Regions from separate parts of the Paenarthrobacter sp. YIM B13468 genome, predicted to be linked through region 1. Evidence: predicted binding sites of a transcription regulator. Region 1 holds the regulator's gene; each other region holds the start of a gene.
What was found. Region 1 encodes LexA, which represses DNA repair genes until DNA is damaged. Its sites were predicted from a motif close to TCGAACANNTGTTCGA; they were not measured.
Positions count from the first base shown of each region.

Region 2: a site for LexA is predicted at 2,123-2,138, ahead of ACFX4T_RS07835 (DUF6504 family protein). Genes of this name have one in related genera too.
Region 3: a site for LexA is predicted at 2,120-2,135, ahead of ACFX4T_RS13320 (LexA family protein). Genes of this name have one in related genera too.
Region 4: a site for LexA is predicted at 1,663-1,678, ahead of ACFX4T_RS06310 (shikimate dehydrogenase). Genes of this name have one in related genera too.

Region 1 covers NZ_JBHZPI010000020.1:38,806-43,370, forward strand. The annotation lists gene ACFX4T_RS18100 (histidinol-phosphate transaminase) at 1-532, opposite strand, end outside; gene ACFX4T_RS18105 (LysM peptidoglycan-binding domain-containing protein) at 610-969, opposite strand; gene lexA (transcriptional repressor LexA) at 1,324-2,067, shown strand; gene ACFX4T_RS18115 (ATP-dependent DNA helicase) at 2,077-4,134, opposite strand; gene hflX (GTPase HflX) at 4,127-4,565, opposite strand, start outside.
Region 2 covers NZ_JBHZPI010000006.1:65,286-69,850, reverse strand. The annotation lists gene ACFX4T_RS07840 (DNA polymerase III subunit alpha) at 1-1,715, opposite strand, end outside; gene ACFX4T_RS07835 (DUF6504 family protein) at 1,719-2,063, opposite strand; gene ACFX4T_RS07830 (FAD-dependent monooxygenase) at 2,173-3,246, opposite strand; gene ACFX4T_RS07825 (TetR/AcrR family transcriptional regulator) at 3,305-3,844, shown strand; gene ACFX4T_RS07820 (hypothetical protein) at 3,890-4,279, shown strand; gene ACFX4T_RS07815 (SOS response-associated peptidase) at 4,280-4,565, opposite strand, start outside.
Region 3 covers NZ_JBHZPI010000012.1:150,413-154,977, forward strand. The annotation lists gene ACFX4T_RS13295 (hypothetical protein) at 1-260, shown strand, start outside; gene ACFX4T_RS13300 (helicase associated domain-containing protein) at 270-737, opposite strand; gene ACFX4T_RS13305 (hypothetical protein) at 718-861, opposite strand; gene ACFX4T_RS13310 (hypothetical protein) at 871-1,269, opposite strand; gene ACFX4T_RS13315 (hypothetical protein) at 1,269-1,583, opposite strand; gene ACFX4T_RS13320 (LexA family protein) at 1,675-2,106, opposite strand; gene ACFX4T_RS13325 (ATP-dependent DNA ligase) at 2,551-3,429, opposite strand; gene ACFX4T_RS13330 (hypothetical protein) at 3,420-3,563, opposite strand; gene ACFX4T_RS13335 (hypothetical protein) at 3,651-3,974, opposite strand; gene ACFX4T_RS13340 (hypothetical protein) at 4,503-4,565, shown strand, end outside.
Region 4 covers NZ_JBHZPI010000004.1:270,200-274,764, forward strand. The annotation lists gene ACFX4T_RS06300 (MFS transporter) at 1-598, opposite strand, end outside; gene ACFX4T_RS06305 (IclR family transcriptional regulator) at 801-1,571, shown strand; gene ACFX4T_RS06310 (shikimate dehydrogenase) at 1,773-2,690, shown strand; gene ACFX4T_RS06315 (bifunctional sugar phosphate isomerase/epimerase/4-hydroxyphenylpyruvate dioxygenase family protein) at 2,690-4,561, shown strand.

The sequences.
Region 1 (4,565 bases):
GGCCCAGTCCCGTTCCCGTGGGGTTGTTGGGCGAGCACAGGAACACGATATTTGCGCCAGTCTCCTTCACTTGGGCAGCAGCAGAAGCCGCATCCAGGCCATAGTCGTCAGCTCGGACTCCACGGACATACTCGGTGTCCGTGCCGCTGGCAAGCAGGGGGTACATGGAATACGTGGGAGGGAATCCCAGAGCTTTGCGCCCCGGACCGCCAAAGGCCTGCATAATCTGCTGCAGGACCTCGTTGGAGCCGTTGGCTGCCCAGATGTTCTCCGCGGAAAGCCCGTGTCCGAGGTAATCGGCAAGGGATTCACGGAGTTCCGTGAATTCGCGGTCAGGGTACCGGTTCAGACCGGTGGCCGCAGCAGCAACAGCCTGGGTAATCGCCTCTTGCACATCTGCCGGCACGCCATGGGTGTTCTCGTTGACGTTGAGCAAAATGGGGACGTCAAGCTGCGGCGCGCCATAGGGGCTCAATCCACGCAGGTTGGTCCGAAGGGGAAGGCGGTCAAGTCGCTCAAGCTGGTCACTCACCAAGACAGTTTAAGGTGCCGGTGCGACTGCAGAGTAACTGTGACGCCAGAGACGCCCACCCATAGGCCCACGGCCGCTCAATTGGCGGGAACGAACAGCTGCTGGCCGGGCTGGATGCGTCCCCCGCGGAGATCGTTCAACTGAATGATTTCTGCGATGACATCACGCGGGTCCCGCTCCGGCGCGGCCGCACCGGCGATGCCCCACAAGGACTGCCCGGGCTGGACAGTAACCGTAACGGCCACCGGCGGCTGAAGCTGACCTTGGGAATCAGAAGCTTTAGCCGGGGAGTTAATGAAGCCGGCGAGGCTCAGCAGCGCGGCAAGGAGCAGCATGATGGGGATCCCGAAGAACACGATCCTGCCGCGTTGGGTCAGCCGGAGACGCGCAGGAGCCGGAGTGTTGCGGAATTCATGGAACGTGGAGATTGCGGACATGAGCTGAGCCCTTCTGAGCGATTGCCTGCATCGGATGCCCGCTGCTGGCTGCCAATTCCTTGCGTTCGTTGGACCCGGCCCGAATATTCGAACACTTTCTTCGAACATCCGAACCCCGCTCAACTTTTATAGAACACATATTCGAACCTTGCTATGACATTTTTAGCACTTATCAACGAACGGTGTCGAGACTCGCTAGAACGAATGTTTGATAAACGCCTGTGCCTGGCCTAGGTTTGAGTGAAGAAACAGGCACTGTTTCAGTGGAACAGGAGGGTCTGACATTTTTCAGATCCAACATCCCCGGGCTCACTCCAGACGGTGACCGGGCGGAACGGAAGGGCATTGGCGAACATGGCAGCGAAAGCCACCGGCGGCGGGGTACCCCTGCGGAGCCAACAGCCTCAAAAGAGTCCCAAAAGCCTGACTGTCCGGCAGAAGAAAATCCTGGAAACCATCCAGCGGTCCGTCAATGACAACGGGTATCCGCCCAGCATGCGCGAAATTGGCGACACCGTTGGTCTCGCGAGCCTCTCCAGCGTCACGCACCAGCTCTCCCAGTTGGAGAAGCTTGGCTACTTGCGCAGAGATCCCAAGCGCCCCCGCGCCATGGAAGTACTTATGCCTTTGACCCTTGACGGCGGGACAATTCCCGGAGTGGAAGCAACTACTACCCTCCGCAGTGCAGGCGGACTCGCCGTGACGGAGTTGGCCAGTGCCAGCGACACCGCGATGGTGCCCCTGGTGGGACGCATCGCAGCCGGTGGGCCCATCCTCGCTGACCAGACGATTGAGGACGTCCTGCCCCTGCCCCGGCAACTGGTGGGCCACGGCGAACTGTTCATGCTGAAGGTCGCTGGGGACTCAATGATCGATGCCGCCATTTGTGACGGTGACTGGGTAGTTGTCCGCCGCCAGAATGACGCCATCAACGGCGACATCGTGGCAGCACTCCTGGATGACGAAGCCACGGTAAAGACTTTCCGCCAGCGGGACGGCCATACCTGGCTGCTCCCCCAGAACACGCAGTACGAACCGATACTTGGAGACCAAGCCACCATTATGGGCAAGGTCGTCTCGGTCCTGCGCTCCCTCTAGGGCGTTCGCCTACGTTTTCTTTGCGCCCAAGCGTTCCAGGACGCCGCGCACCACGTTGCGGTCCGTCGTAGCCCAAAATGGCGGCAAAGCGGCCCGCAGGAACCCGCCGTACCGTTCGGTGGAAAGCCGTGAGTCCAGGACGGCGACCACGCCTTTATCGCCGGTGGAACGAATGAGGCGACCTGCTCCCTGCGCAAGACGAATTGCCGCGTGCGTAGCTGACACCGCCATGAACCCGTTGCCCCCGGACTGTGCAACAGCTCGCGAGCGTGCGGTCATCAGCGGGTCATCAGGCCTCGGGAACGGAATGCGGTCAATCACCACAAGGCGGCAAGAACCGCCAGGGACGTCGACGCCCTGCCACAGGGACATCGTGCCGAAGAGGCAGGTGTCCGGTTCATCAGCAAATTGCTTCACCAGTGCTGCCATGGTGGATTCCCCCTGGCAGAGGATGTCCACATCCAGCCGTGGGCGCATCGCGTCTGCAGCTTCCTCGGCCGCCCGACGTGAGGAGAAGAGGCACAGGGCTCCCCCACCGGACGCACGGATCAGGTCTTCAAGCTCATCCAGTGCCTCGGGAGAAGTGCCCCTGCCGGGCTTGGGCAGGTGTTTGGCCACGTAAAGCACACCCTGCTTGGGATAATCAAAAGGCGATCCGACGTCCAACCCGGTCCAGCTGGGCGCCCCATCTCCAATGAGCCCCAGGCCACCTGCTGCGGGCTCAAAGGCAGATCCAATAGCCAACGTGGCCGAAGTAAGCACCACAGTGTGCCCTGCGAAAAGGCCTTCCCGCAGCCGGCCGGCAACGCTTAGCGGGGCGATGTTGATCAGTGCCGGCGCGGTCTCGTCCGGGTGCGAGTACCCTTGCTGGGGATCGAAGGTGCTGTTCCTGGAGAACCACACCACTTCGCGGTTCTCCTTGGCCGCGAGCATCCGCTCGCACAGTTCCAGAATGAGCATGAGCCGTGAGCGCGCAAGCTGCCTCCCGCCGTCGACGGCGTTTGAAGAGTCAGTCTTCGAGTCAGATAACGCGGCGCGGGTGGCATCGCGCAGTTGATCCAGGCAGTCCAGTTGTTCGTCGTTGAGCCCGTTGGGCAGCAAACCATTGGGAACTCCTGCAATGGCCATGTCGAGTCGATCGGCTGCCGCGTTCAGGGCGTCTACGGTAATAGCGGTGTGCTTGCGCGCGCTCGAAGCCGCGGCATGCACCATTGCCACGGACAGCTGACCGGTAACGGCCCCCGTCACCCGGTCCTGCAGCTCATGCGCTTCGTCAACCACAACGACGTCGTACTCGGGCAGGACAGCAAGCCCTTCGAAGGCACTCACGGCCAGCATGGCATGGTTGGTCACCACGACGTCGGCCTCAGCCGCCCGGGCCCGTGCCTGCTCGCTAAAGCACTCCTCGGCAAGTGGGCATTTTTGCGCTCCCAGGCACTCCATGGACGTCACGGAGACCTGCCGCCAGGCGCGGTCGGTAACGCCCGGCATCAGTTCATCGCGGTCGCCCGTGGCCGTCTTTTCGGCCCAGTCACGGAGCCGGACCACTTCCTTGCCCAATTGCGACGACGGGCCGCCAACCGCCGCTGCAAAATGCGGCACGCTGGTGTCCTCACCCAGGGAAAAAAGTTGGCCCTCGGACGGCTCTTCGCTGGGGAAGCCACCCTCCAGCTTTTGCAGGCAGACATAATTTGCCCGGCCCTTGACGAGTGCCACGTTCACGGGACGCTCAAGGGCCGGGCTTATGGTCTCCAACAGCCGGGGCAGGTCCCGGCCCACAATCTGTGTTTGCAGGGCCAAGGTAGCGGTGGACACAAGCGTCGGTTTGTCGCTGTCCATGGAATGGGCGATCAACGGAATCAGGTAGGCCAAAGACTTACCCGTTCCCGTTCCCGCCTGGACCAGCAAATGCTCACCGGACTCGATCGCCCTGGTGACTTGCCGTGCCATCTCGTGCTGGCCTGAACGGCTTTGACCGCCCATCCCGGCAACAGCTTTGTCCAACAGCTCGAGGGTAAATTTCTCCCCCACTGACTCGACGACGTCCGCCGCCACCTTCTCAACCATTGCTGACGAATGACTCCAGCTCGGCGGCCAATCCTTCACGAACCATGGCCACCACGCGGGTTCCGTTTTCCTCGTGCTCGAGGCTCAGGATTTCCGAATCGGAGTTGTGCAGCTTGTTGACCATGTCACCGCGGTCATACGGGATCAGCACCTCGAGGCGGACTCCCGGCCGCGGAATGGACCGGCTGATCTCTTCCAGGAGTTCAGGAATGCCCTGGCCCGTACGGGTGGAAACCACGGCGTGCCGCGGTTCCTTTTGCTTCAGGCGTTCCACCACGAAAGGATCCGCTACGTCCACCTTGTTCAGGACGATGATTTCCGGAACCTTGCGGGCGTCGACCTCGGTGAAGACAGCACGCACTGCCGCGATTTGCCCTTCCGGGTCCGGGTGGGAGGCGTCCACGACATGCAGGATCAGGTCTGCGTCCGCG
Region 2 (4,565 bases), on a different contig from region 1:
AGGAGCGTGGCATCGCCCAGGATCACCCCGCACGGGTGCATGGAAATGTGCCGGGGAAGGCGGTCCAACCTTTCAGTGAGATCCACCAGCAGGTCTAACTGCTGGTTTTCCTCCATGCCCCCAGGCCCTTCACGGCCGGCCTCTACCCGTCCGGCAAATTCTCGGAGTTCAGGCTTTTCAACCAATGCCTCCCTGAATTTGCGCGCGGAGAACCGCCACAACTGCTTGGCAATTTCGCCGATTTCACCATCGTCCATGCCAAGAGCCATGCCGGCATCGCGGACAGCACCACGGGCCCTGTACCCGTTCTGCATGCTCATCAGCGTCACCCGTTCAGCTCCGAAGCGCTCGAAGATCTTCCGGTAGACGTTGTGCCGTTCGGCGCTTTCGACGTCGATGTCAATATCGGGAAGGGTGGATCGGCGACCCGAGAGGAACCGTTCAAAAATGAGGTCATGCCGGATGGGATCCACTTGGCTGATGTCGATCAGATAGTTGACCAGGCTGGAGGCCCCGGAGCCTCTGGCAGCTACCCGGACGCCCATCTCGATGATCATCCTGGATACTTCCGCAACAGTGAGGAAGTAGGAGGCAAAGCCGAGTTTGTCGATGATCCCCAGCTCATGCTGCAACCGCGAGCGCATCTGTTTTTCCGCATTGCCGTTGATGCCTGGGAATCGCCGGGTGATTCCTGCCTCGCATCGTTGGGTGAGTTCCACCATGGGGTCGCGTTCGATGCCGATGATGGAAGCTTCGGGAACAACGGGCTTTTTCCATCCCATGTCCAGGACGGGATCGATACGGCATTTGTCTGCGAGCGCTTCTGTGTTGGAGAGCAGCTTGTTCAGCCCTGCCGCTCCTTGGCCTGCGGCGCCCATGATTTCCTTGCCGAGTTGGAGCATTTGTTGGGCGTTTTTCAACCACCCCTGCCCAGTTGGTTGCAGCAGGCCGGTTGGTTGCAGCAGGGGGGTCGATGAGAGTTCAGGGAGGGATTTTAGGGTGCGCGCGGAGTCCAGGACGTCTGCGGTGGGGGCGCCGTCCTGGGCGCAGTAGCGGACGGCGTTGCTGAGGATGGCGGGGACGTTGTATTCGAGGGCGAGCTTGAGCATGCGTACGGCGTGGGCTGTGCTGAGGGGTTCTCCAGGAGCGCTGAGGTGGGATACGGCTTCGGCGACGATTGTCCCGGGCGGCATGGCGTCGATCCATTGTTTGAAGAGTGTGCGGGGCCGAAGATATTTCCGTCCTCCCATGGCGCGGCCTACATCGGAGTCCGGTCCTATGAGGACGGTCAACACGGGCTTGAGGGTTTGCGGGTCCAGTGTCCGCGATGCGAGTTCTGCCCTGGTTACGGCGACGGGCACTACTCCCCCGGCTTTGCCGGAGGTGCGGGCATGGGCGTCCGAAATGAGTCGGCAGAGGGCGCGATAGCCGGCGCCGTTGTTGTTGCCGTGGGCGAGTACGACGACGCGGCCCGCTACTTGGGTGCGGTGGTCGCCGTCGTCGTCGAATATTGCCAGGTCCACGCCGATGATGGGGTCGATACCGGCGTCCATGCATGCTTTGAGGTGCTTGATGGTGCCGTACAAGCCATCCCGGTCTGTGCAGGCGAGCGCTGTTGCGCCGTCTGCTGCGGCTGACTGGGCAAGTTCGTCCGGCCAGGAGACGCCGTAGTGGGCGCTGAAGGCTGTGGAGACGTGCAGGTGTGTGAAGCTCAAGGTTCAGGCGGCTTCGTCTGGTTCGACTGCTTGGGCCGGTGCGGCGTCGTGGATACGCAGGAGCCGCCAGCGGCCGCTGGCGAGATGGCGGACGAGGTCAAGGGTGATGGTTGGGCCGGGTTGCTCTTCGTCCTGCGGGCGATGGAGTTGGACCCGCCAGATCTCGTGGTCCACCAAGCCTGCGCCGCTTCCCAGTGGTGCCCGGCTTTCTTCTACCCACCATTGGCGTCGTTCATACCATCTGAGGGGTTCGTTGATGACGACGTAGCGGGTTCCTTTCCACTGGATTTCCTGCGGCTGGCCAACATCCGTGCAGATGACGTCCACGGACTCACTGAAAAGCCCCATATCCACACTCCTTGCCTGTGAGCATCGCCCTGGATCTAAGATCATCGCTAAATCATGATTCGAATGTATGTTCGAATATATCCAGTTTACGCCGCCCCTCCGACAAAACCTACTGGGAAGTTTTGCTCCCTCCGGGCGCCTTGGGCTTTCGATTGACAGCGGACTTCCGCTTGGCAGCAAGGTCGAGCAGCTTGTCGCGCATGGGTTGCGCACCTTCTGCGAGCGCCACGCGCATCATCAAGGATGAACCGATGCGGTATTGCTGGGTCCGAAGAACGCGCTGACGGTTGTAGGCATCGAGGGCCTGGTCCAGGGGCAGGGTGTTGACGAGCTTACCCAAGGCGACGGCGTCTATCAGCGACTCACAGGCGCCTCGCCCGAGGTTGGGAGCCATGGCGTGGGCTGCGTCGCCGATGAGGACCACATTGCCCCGCGAATAACGCCGCAGCGGCGGGGTGGTCCAAATGCGTTGTGCCAATGATGTTTCGGGTGTCGCTACTCGCAGGACATGCTGGATTCCCTGCGAGTGCCCGGCGTAGCGGCGGCGCGTCACTGCAAGGGCTTCGCCGACGTCAATTCCCTCGGGCCCCATCCCGGAGCGGAAGGATGCATACCAGTTGGTTCCGCCGCTTGAAGGGCCTATGCCAAAGAGGTCTCCGCGCCCCCAATACTCACCTATGGTTTCACTGTCCGGTTCCTCGGCAATGACGCCTCGAACGGCGAGGTAGGGTGTCAGCTTGGCCGCACGCGATTGGCCCCACACGGAGCGCCTCACCATGCTGTGTACCCCATCCGCAGCCACTATCAAGTGGGCGTCGCTTGGGACCGCGTCCAGCTTTTCGATGCGTCGTTGGACTGTTGAGGGTACGGCTGAGTCGAGGAGCCGAAGGAGCGTGTGGCGTGCTGCGCCCACAAGGTTCTGCCCTTCCACACTCAGCCACGGCACTCCTATGGCACTCCGGAGCGCGCCACCCCTGATGACGGGGCTGTTTTCCCGGACGGCGCCAAGGATCCCCAATGAGGCCAGGGCCTCCTGGGCTTCGGGCCACATGGCCAGGGTGGTTCCTACTGCCGGGAGGCCGGCCCGCTGCTCGTACACAGTGACATGAAACTGGCTGGGATCAAGAGTTCCTGCCAAGGCGAGGCCTGCTATGCCACCACCGACGATTTCCACCTTTTTCATGATGCCAATGTACTACTACATTTGTAGTAATGGTGAGGTTAAAGACTAGACTTTCGCCATGCCTGACAGACGAACCGACCTTGCCGACGCGGCCCTCGCCGTGGTGGCCGCTAAAGGCCTCAAGGGACTGACCCACCGGGCCGTTGACGCGGAAGCCGGCGTGGCCGTCGGAACGACCTCCAATTACTTCCGCAACCGTGCCGCTTTGGTGGCTGCCGCCGTCGACCGCGTTGAAGAACGCGACTCGCTCCTGCTCCAGCAGCAGGGTGGATCCGAATTCCCGACGTCGGTAGCCGCCTTGGCGGAACAGCTCGCGGGAGCGCTGCTCCGGCTCGCGAATAATCACGCTGAACTGACCCGGGCACGATTCACCTTTGCCCTGGACCAACCCGAGGTGGTGGCCGCCGGGCACCAGAGGATGATTTCAGCTCTTGAACAGGTGCTCGATTCCATGGGAATTCCTGACCCAAGGGCCCGAGCAGAAGCGGTAGCCGACTACGGCGACGGACTGGCCATGCATCTCCTGACGGCACGCCGCGGCCAGGCGGTGGATCAACCGACAATCGCAGCCAACGTCCGGCGACTCTTGGAGGGATGAAGCAAAGGGGTGGACGCGGGCGGGTCCACAGAGCAGGATTGTGGCATGAGTACCAATGACGCACTCCTGAAGCAGGTCAGTATCTCCGCCGCAGATGACAACCTCGTTGCGAGATTCGAAATCGAAGGCAACATACCGGGCTCCGGCGCTTATGTCGTGGGCCTTGTTGCTGCCAGCGAGGACTATTCCTCCCAACGCAGGCTGGGCATTGAGTTCATGAATGGAGAAGCGATCTCGTTCTACTCCTTCAACCACTCACTCAGTGCCGAGGAAAACTATGACATCAAGGGCGTGGAACATTCTGGAAACGTGATCACCGGAAACTTTCCGATGTCCGCCATCCATGGACTCAGTAAAGGCCACGTCATGACGGCCTTCAGCGAGGCGGATGGCCGCGAGTTCCAAGCCGGCGTTCCGGTCACGGAAGCGCTCTAGCTAGAAAAGGCCCTCCACCGGCTCAATGAGTTCCGGTCCGTTGTTGCGGACATTGCCGACGGCGGCACCCACCGCGTCGAGCGTCCAGCTGGCAGCGGCGTCGTGCGCCTTTGACCGCACCAGATCCACGAGGCCGGCCGCATCATCTTCGCGCGGATTCAACCAGGCTTCCATCGTGTCCCTGCTCATGGGCAATGGAACGCGGTCATGCAGGGCAGTCAGCTCATCGAACACCGAGGCACTCCGCCGGGTAATGGCCGACTCGGCCGTCGGGGTGTCTGCCGTG
Region 3 (4,565 bases), on a different contig from region 1:
AAGAGTATTGCCCTCCAGGTGAGGGAGCTTTTGTTTCCGAACGGGTGGAGGACGCCGTTCAGGATGAGTGGATGATCCACATTGCCCCGTCCGAAGCGATTCTTGGCGTGGAGGCAGCAGCGAAGGAGCACCGACAGGCGGCCCATCGTCTGGATAAGACCGTCGCGGCCGCGAAAGCTGCGGGCGCTTCCTGGACTGATATCGGCCGTGCGGCAGGGATCAGCCGGCAGGCTGCACACGAGCGTTGGGCCGACAGATAGCCTTGAACCTCAGCTCGAAGACCCGGGGCCAGGTGTGCGGTCCCATCCGGGCATGCGTGCGTTGAGTTCCTGGATCCGGGCAGGGTACTCGCCCTTGGCGGCGTGCCGTCGTTGCCGTGTGATCCAACTGGACAGTGCCCGTTCGGTCGGGTCCGCGGAGCTGTGGTGTGGGCGTCTGCCGTTCTTGGTGACCCATTCGATGAACTCCGTCGCCCGGGCCTGCCACTGACGTTCGATTTTCAGGGTGGTCCCGTCCGCCCAAGCAGGGTAGTTCGCGTCGAGGACCTGGATGGCTTCGTCCGTGAGGTGGCCGCGCCGTTTCTGATGCCGTAGAACGGTGAGGGCCCGGGCGAGGCGTTCCGTCTCACTTCCGTTCTGACCATCGGAAATGGGTAGGGAACCGGTTCGCTGGACGTAGGCGGCTATGTGCTGCGCCGATTCCAGGTACGAGCGCCTGTTAGCTGGTGCGGATGGCAATGGCTTTGGAGCCTTCGGGGATTTGTGCTTCGGCGGCTGATTTGGCGTTCTCGTACGTCTCTCCTTCGGCCTCGACGTGGCTCAGTTCCCCGGTAAAGGCCTCGACTGTCAGGGTCACTTTCACTCTCATATCCTAGGCCGCCATCGAGGTGAAGGCCCGTTCGAGGGCCGCGACCAGTGTCGATGCTGCGCATCTGTTCCGGAGGTCCACTGGCCGTCTCCCTTGCAGGGCGGGGGAGGGGACCATCATCCAGAGAGCAAAGTAGTTGTGCGGGATCCGCAGTTCCATGGCACGGTCGAACAGCTCCGCCACGACCGGGTCCAGGGACAGGTCAGGGCGGAACTGGAAACCAGGACAGTACGCGCCTTCTCCGACGAAGACCCTGAGGAGTTGGCGCATGACGGGTTTGGGATCCTCCTGCACGGCGGAGAGTCGTTCGTGGACCTGTTCCAGGGTGGGCAGGCCGTATTCGTTGCGAATCCGCTCCCAGAATGGTTCGGGGATGGGAGAGCGATACAAGTCGGCGGGCACTAGCTGAGGGCTTCCAGCTGCCACCCGGTGGCCAGGGGCTCGCGCCTTAGCGTAAACGTGCGCAGCTCTGCACTGGCGGACGGCAGTTTGGCTTGGACTTGCCAGTGCTCGACGCTGACCATGTCCCCGGTGCCGACGGCGGCCCGGGTCCGGGTTTCCCACCATGCGTCCCGGGTGAACCAGTGCGCCGTGTGGACGTCGGGGTCGACCATCCAGATCCGGCCGTCGTGACGGATCGCCAACGGGGTGCCGTCGGGACTGAACCGGACATTTACGTCCGGGAGGGTCTGTCGCCTTTCTGGGGCCAAGGTCACAGCTGGTTTCTCCTGTTCCGCCCACATCCATGAGCCTGTATCTTCGTACCTGGCACCGCACTGAATCCACCCGGTAAGCGCAATACCTCGCCTATACGTGGTGCAGGCATGTGGTCGCCACGCCCCAAATGGTCAGTTCCGATAAGGCCGGAACCTCGATGTCCGGGTAGGCGGGGTTGTCTGCCTGCAGGATCACTCCCGAAGGGGTAATCCGTAACCGCTTGACAGTCAGTTCCCCATCCAGGACGGCGATCACGACGGAGCCATCTTTCGGTTCCAAGGCACGATTGACCAGAAGTTCATCTCCGTCGCTGATGCCGGCCTGCTCCATGGAATGGCCGCTCACCCGGACAATAAACGTGCTGGTCACGTCTTTTATCAGGTGCTCATTGAGGTCGATCCGGCCGTCAAAGTAGTCCTGGGCCGGGGACGGGTAGCCAGCAGCTACCGCTACCGGTGCCAGCTGAACCACCGCCAGAGAAAGCTCCGCATCTATCACGCGGGGGCCAACTATCACGCCCACAACACACCACTTTTCGAAAATATGTTCGAATCAAGAGTCTACATGCAAGGGCCGACGACATTGGCCAGAATAAAGTTGAGGATCATGGACAAGAAAAAAATCCCTCACCCTGGCCAATGGCTTTCTGGGTGCCCTGGCAGCTCGGGGCATCACTCGGATCCCCACCAGCAACCCCGACTTTGAAGGTCCATTCCTGACCGCTTGGCGGGCATGGGAGCCAACCGTCCAGTCACCCACGGCATTACCCAAGGTGGAATTCAGTGGGCGAACCAACCCCGCTACATCCTCTTTCGCGTTCAAAGGTCCACATCGCCCTTCAAAAACTTCAGCGCCAGAAGAGTTTTTGGAGGACTGGTGCGATGAGCTGCCAGTCAGCGACTGGCTGCGCCTCGCAGACCTATTTCAGGACGCGGTAAACGCTCGGAAGGCAAAGACCGCCACCCACTAGCGGTGATGAAGGTATGGAGGGGGTTCGACGTCGGCGGCTGCCAGGTCCGGACGGGCCCGCAGGTAATTCACGGGGTGCCGGAAGGATTTGCCGGTCCACGCGACGTCGGCCGCGATCTCGACCACGATCGGTTCCACCAGTGTCAGGTGGACCGGGCCTTTGTCTTTGCTGAATCTGTTCAGTGAGGCTTCGCTGATTTCTTCCGGCCATGGGTGACCTGGCTGGGCTGGGCGCAGGTGGCGGCCCAGCTCGCGCCCTGCCCGCGCGGAAAGGACTGTGGACCGGCCAATGATCCGCAGCGTCCCATCGACCGGCAAGCCAGCGATGATGGCCTGCGGTTGCGTGATCGGGCCGATGACGGCCGCGCAAACCGCATCAAAGGTGCTTTTGGTCTTCAGCTTCAACCACGCCCGGGAGGGATCGTATGGTTGGGAGCCGCCCTTGAACACGAGCCCTTCCACTCGCGTTGCGGGCAGATCCTTCAACCAGGTCTTGGCCAGCTCCATGTCCGTGGTGGTGGGGGAGAGGTTCAACGGCGCGGTCCATTGCCGGGCCAGCTCTTCGAGCAGCTGCCGCCGCCCCTCGAACGGAATCGTCCTAATGTCCTGCCCGGCAACGGCCAGGACGTCGAAGGCCGCATATGCGGCCGGAAGCTCATGGACCAGGGCCGGCAAAGCCGCCCTGGAACTGACCATGCGCCGCTGCAGCGCTTCAAAGTCCAGCCGGTCCGCGTTCCATATGACGGCCTCGCCATCGAGCACTACACCGGGTGGGACGTGGTCCCGGATCGCGGTGCAGAGGTCGGGGAAGATCCTCGATAAGTCCTTGCCCTGACGGCTCCATAGCGTCGCCCGGTCTGAATCATTCAGGACGATGGCCCTATACCCGTCCCATTTGGGTTCGCGTAGACCTTCCCGGGCAACGCTCCAGGGCCGGGGAACGTCTTGACGAGCTTGGCCAGGGCTACAGCAACCGGCGGTTGAAGTGTCCGAGGGATGGACTCGCTCATGCGCTCAGCCTAAAGGACCAAGACCACCGGAAGAAGAAAGGGCAAACCGGAATCACCAAGGGGTGCGCCAGTACCGGCGGCCACGCCTTACCGGGCCGACCACCCATCCTCCGCCGACAGCTGTTCCTCCAGATGCGCTTCCCTGATGACTGCGGTGATTGCCCTGATAGTCGCAGGATCATCCTGCCAGCGGCTCCCGTCCCGCGGGCAAGCGTTGAGGCTCTCCACCCCGACAGCAGCGGCGAGCTGCAGCAATTCAGTGCGCGCAGCCTCGAGGTCCGCCAACTGCCCGGGTACCGGTTCGGCGGCCGGCTTCGGCTCCTGCCCTGTGGACGCGTCCTGCCCCACAGCCGATGGGGGAGCAACCACAGTGGGCAGGCTGCGCCTGTTCAAAAAGTTTAGTAGTCCCATCGCCTTACCTCTCCTTTAGAAACAAGCGTCCCGCCTGGGATTGGGGGAACCAGGCGGGACATACCCACCGTACCCGCCCCGCCTGACAGTTTCCGCAACGGTTACAGGCTCGTGGGGCTCGCCCTGGTTTGCGCTGCGCTTCAACCAGTTGACGGGCGTCCACTCCGCTTCGCTCCGTGGCCGGCTGCTGGGCCCGGTCCCGGCCTCGCAGAGCTCCGCCGTGCCCGGTCCTGTATGTCTACGACGTTTTTTGGCTGCTGTCCTTCGGATTGTACGTGCCCGCTCCAGCCCGTCTAGCCCCTCCTCCGTCGGGGCCTGCGGGGCAGGAAATGTCCCTCCGGCGCTCCTGCGTCGCTTATTTCCTCCGGGAATTTCCCACCCCTTGCCCAAGGGTAGACAGGCCTCCGTCGGTCACAGCTCCGCAAGCTTCGCCAGCAGCCAAAAAACAACGGGAGGGACGGGGAAGCTGGCCGGTCACCACAGGTCGCCCCACCCACCACCTTTCTCGGCAAAAGAAGGAGCAACACCATGAACGCAATCAGCGTCCAGACCATCACCACGGAGGACACCGAGGAAACGATCCACGACGTG
Region 4 (4,565 bases), on a different contig from region 1:
AGAACGGGATGCGCCAGCCGATGCCGTACTTGACCTCGTCCGGGAGCGCGAGAACTGGAATGAACACCAAGGCTGCAAGGATCTGGCCACCCTGGGTGCCGGTCAACGTCCACGAGGTGAAGAACGAGCGGCGGTTGTCCGGAGCGTGCTCCAGCGTCATCGAGGAGGCACCGGCCTGCTCGCCGGCAGCCGAGAGACCCTGGGCGAGGCGGGCGAGTACCAGCAGGACGGGAGCCCACCAGCCAATGGTCTTGAAGTCCGGGAGGCAGCCGATCACGAAGGTGGCGGCGCCCATCAGGACCAGGGTGAACATGAGGACCTTCTGCCGGCCGATCCTGTCGCCGAAGTGCCCCAGGATGATGGCGCCTACAGGACGGGCAACATAGGCGAAGCCAAAGGTCGCGAAGGACATGATGGCTGCGTTGGTGTCCGCGTCCGGGAAGAACACGTGCGGAAAGATCAAGGCGGCGGCGGAGCCGAAGATGAAGAAGTCGTAGTACTCCACTGCGCTTCCCAGGAAGCTGGCGAGTGCCGCTTTCTTGGGAGTTCCTGCTGGGGTAACTGTGCCTGGCGTCGCTGACGGCATTGTGTGGCTCATGGGTGTTCCTTCTGTGACGACGATGTCGCGGATCTAGCTTCTGCGGGAAGACCAGAGCGAGGTGCGGCCGGATCAATCCCAAAGTAACCACATGGTGAGAGCTACTTGTGCAATACAGCAATACTGGCCGTGACTGGGCTCACTTGTCAAGACTTGTGCTCACTATCTAGAAATAGCTCTCACGATGTGAGAGCATCTAAACATGAGTGTGAAAGAGGACACAAAGACCGACATGGTCGGCAAGGCCCTGGGCCTGTTGGTATTGCTGGGAAATGAGCCCAAGGGCGCGAGTGCCGCGGATCTGGCCAGGAGCGCGGGGCTTCCGTTCAGTACGACGTACCGGCTGCTCGGTTCGCTGACGCGCGACGGATTCGTGGATTACGAGCCCGACGGCCGTCGGTACCATCTGGGTTTGCGGGTCTTCCAGCTGGGTCAGCGGGTTTCCAACCACCACGGTTTTGCGGCAACGGCTCTTCCCGTACTCCAGCGCGTTACGGAGCGGACCGAGGAAGCAACTATCCTCTCGGTGCGCGACGGAAACCATCATCTGACCGTCAATAAGGTGGACGGTCCCAAGACCTTCCGCGTCACCAGCGACCCCGGCCATCTGGGCGCGCTGCACACCACGTCCGTGGGTAAGGCAATTGTCGCGTTTGAGAACGACGCCGAACGTGAACGGCTGCTCGAAGAGTTGCCTTTGGAGCCCCTCACTGAGCGCTCCATTACCGATCGGGCTGCATTCCGGGCGGAGATTGAGCAGGTGCGCCGACAGGGCTACGCGGTCATGGATGAAGAAAACGAGATCGGCATGCGCGCGGTCGCAGTGCCGGTCCTCAATTCCCAGGGCCACGCTTTTGCGTCTGTCGCCACGGCTGTTCCGGTATTTCGTCTCACCATGGATGAACTCATCGCCCACGTCCCCACTTTGCAGGAGGCCGCGGCGGAACTCGCGGCCCGCCTGCCCCAGCGCTAGCCCAACTAGGTCGCAATAGTGCGCGTTTTCACCGCTCAAAACGCGCTTATGTGCGACTCAGTTGGGTGCGTACGCCGGAAATGTTCGCTATAAGAACAAGCGTGCGGAATATGAACACTTGTAGTAATCTGAATACACCCGGACCGGCGGCGCCCGAAAAGCGCCATCAGCCCGCGGTGCTGAAGTCAAAGGAGCTTTAGGATGAGCAACCGAGCCGAGTCCGTTCTGGTGGGCCTCATAGGCGAAGGCGTCATGCCCTCGCTCACGCCGCCCATGCACGAACGCGAAGCCGACGTGCAGGGCCTTCGCTTGCTGTACCGCCCCATTGACCTGCTGGACCTGGCTTTGCCCGCCGCCGCCGTCGGGGACCTCCTCACCGCAGCCCAGCGCATGGGCTTCAATGGCCTGAACATCACCCACCCGTGCAAGCAGCTGGTACTGGAGCACCTTGACGAAATTTCCGACGACGCCCGTCGCTTGGGTGCCGTCAATACGGTCTTGATTCAGGATGGTCGGTTCATAGGCCACAACACGGACTTCTCCGGCTTCGGGGCGGCCCTCACCTCCGGGTTGCCGGACGCGAAGCTGAACCGCGTGGTCCAGCTTGGTGCGGGCGGTGCGGGATCCGCGGTCGCCTATGCCCTGCTCAAAGCCGGCGTAAAGCAGCTGGACCTCGTGGACATGGACCCCACCCGTGCAGCCGAACGAGCGACGGAACTCGGCGAACTTTTCCCGGTCGCCACGATCACGCCGCGCACTCCCACCGATTTGCCGGAGATCATGCCGCTCGCCGACGGCCTGGTGCATTGCACGCCTATTGGCATGGCCGCCCACCCGGGACTGCCGCTGGACATCGACCTCCTGGAACCGCGCCACTGGGTTGCCGACATCGTCTACCGACCTATCGACACACGCCTGGTCCGCGAGGCGCGCGCCAAGGGTTGCGACGTCCTCGACGGCGGCAGGATGGCGGTCGGTCAGGCGGCCGACGCTTTCCAGCTCTTCACCGGACGCGACGCCGATCGTGACCGCATGCGGGCACACTTCCTGGAATTGATCGCCGTGGAAGATGCTGCAACCGAACTCTCCGCCACAGCACTGGCGAAGGCGGCCCACTGATGCGCACCGGAATCGCCACGGTCTGCCTCTCCGGCACCCTGAAAGAGAAAATGCAGGCCTGCGCAATAGCGGGCTTCGACGGCATCGAAATCTTCGAACAGGACCTCGTCACCTCGCCGCTCAGCCCCGAGGAAGTACGGAAAATGGCCGCAGATCTCGGCCTGGGTCTGGACCTCTATCAGCCGTTCCGCGATTTCGACGGCGTCACCCCGGACCTGCTCAAGGCCAACCTTCGCCGGGCGGAGGCCAAGTTCAAGCTCATGTCCCGCCTGGGCATGGACACCCTCCTGGTCTGTTCCAACGTGGCCACGGCAACAATCGACGACGACGAACTTCGCGCCTCCCAACTCGGCGAGCTTGCTGAACTTGCCGGGGACCACGGCGTCAAGGTTGCCTACGAAGCCTTGGCCTGGGGCAAGTACGTCAACGATTACGAGCACGCATATCGCTTGGTCGAAATGGTGGACCACCCCAACCTCGGCACCTGCCTGGACTCGTTCCACATCCTCTCCCGCGACTGGGACACCGCTCCGATCGAGAAGATCAACGCGGACAAGATCTTCTTCGTCCAGGTGGCCGACGCCCCCAAGCTCTCCATGGACGTCCTCTCCTGGAGCCGCCACTACCGGGTGTTCCCGGGCGAGGGCCAGTTTGAGCTCGCCAAGTTCATGGGCCACGTGGTCCGGGCCGGCTATACAGGTCCGGTTTCGCTGGAAGTTTTCAACGATGTCTTCCGCCAGTCTGACGTCGAACGGACAGCTGTGGACGCCATGCGCTCCCTGATCTGGCTGGAAGAGCAGAGCGCCAAGTGGCTCGAAAGCAACGCCACGGCCGCGGCATCCGAACAAAAAGCCGCCAGCCGCCGTCGTTATCCCATGGAACTGGCCACGCTGCCCAAGGTGAACGAACCCGCCGGCTTCAACTTCGCCGAGGTCAAGGCCGACGACACCGCCCAGCTTGAGAAGCTCCTTGGCCAGCTTGGCTTCGAGTTCGAGGGCCGCCACCGCACCAAGGACGTACAGCTTTGGACCATGGGCCAGGCGCGCGTGATCATCAACGAGCAAGCGGCACAGCACGCCGAACCGGCTATAGCCGCTTTGGGGTTCGACGTCGACTCCCCAGTGATTGCCTCCGCTCGCGCCCAGCAACTCAAAGCGCCGGTGGTGGCACGCAAGGTCCAGGCTGATGAGGAAGTGTTCCAAGGCATCTCCGCCCCGGACTCCACCGAAATCTTCCTGTGCCAGGGCAGCCCGGACGGAACCGCCGCGTGGACGCACGAGTTTGGCGAGGGCCTGGAACACCCTGGCTCCGACGTCAGCGCGGTGATTGACCATGTTAATCTGGCCCAGCCGTGGCAGCACTTCGACGAAGCCGTCCTGTTCTACACCAGCGCCCTGGCCCTTGAACCGCAGCCGTTCGCCGAAGTCCCGAGCCCCAGCGGCCTGGTGCGCTCGCAGGTCATGGAGACCTCGGACGGCTCAGTCAGGCTGGTGCTGAACCTGGCACCGGCACAGCAGGCGCAGACTGCCCGCAAAACGTACCAGGAACACATCGCCTTCGCGGTGGATGACCTTGTGGCCACCGCTCGGTCCGCCCACACAAGGGGCCTCGAGTTCCTGGAGATCCCCGCCAACTATTACGAAGACCTGGACGCACGGTTCGAGTTGGAACCGGAATTCCTGGCGACCCTCAAGGAGCTCAACCTCCTGTACGACCGGGACGCCAACGGAGAATTCCTCCACTTCTACACGGCCACGGTTGGCAGCGTGTTCTTCGAAATGGTGGAACGCCGCGGCAACTACGACGGCTACGGAGCGCCCAACGCGCCGGTGCGCCACGCCGTCCAATACGACTCGCTGCACCGGTCATAAACCT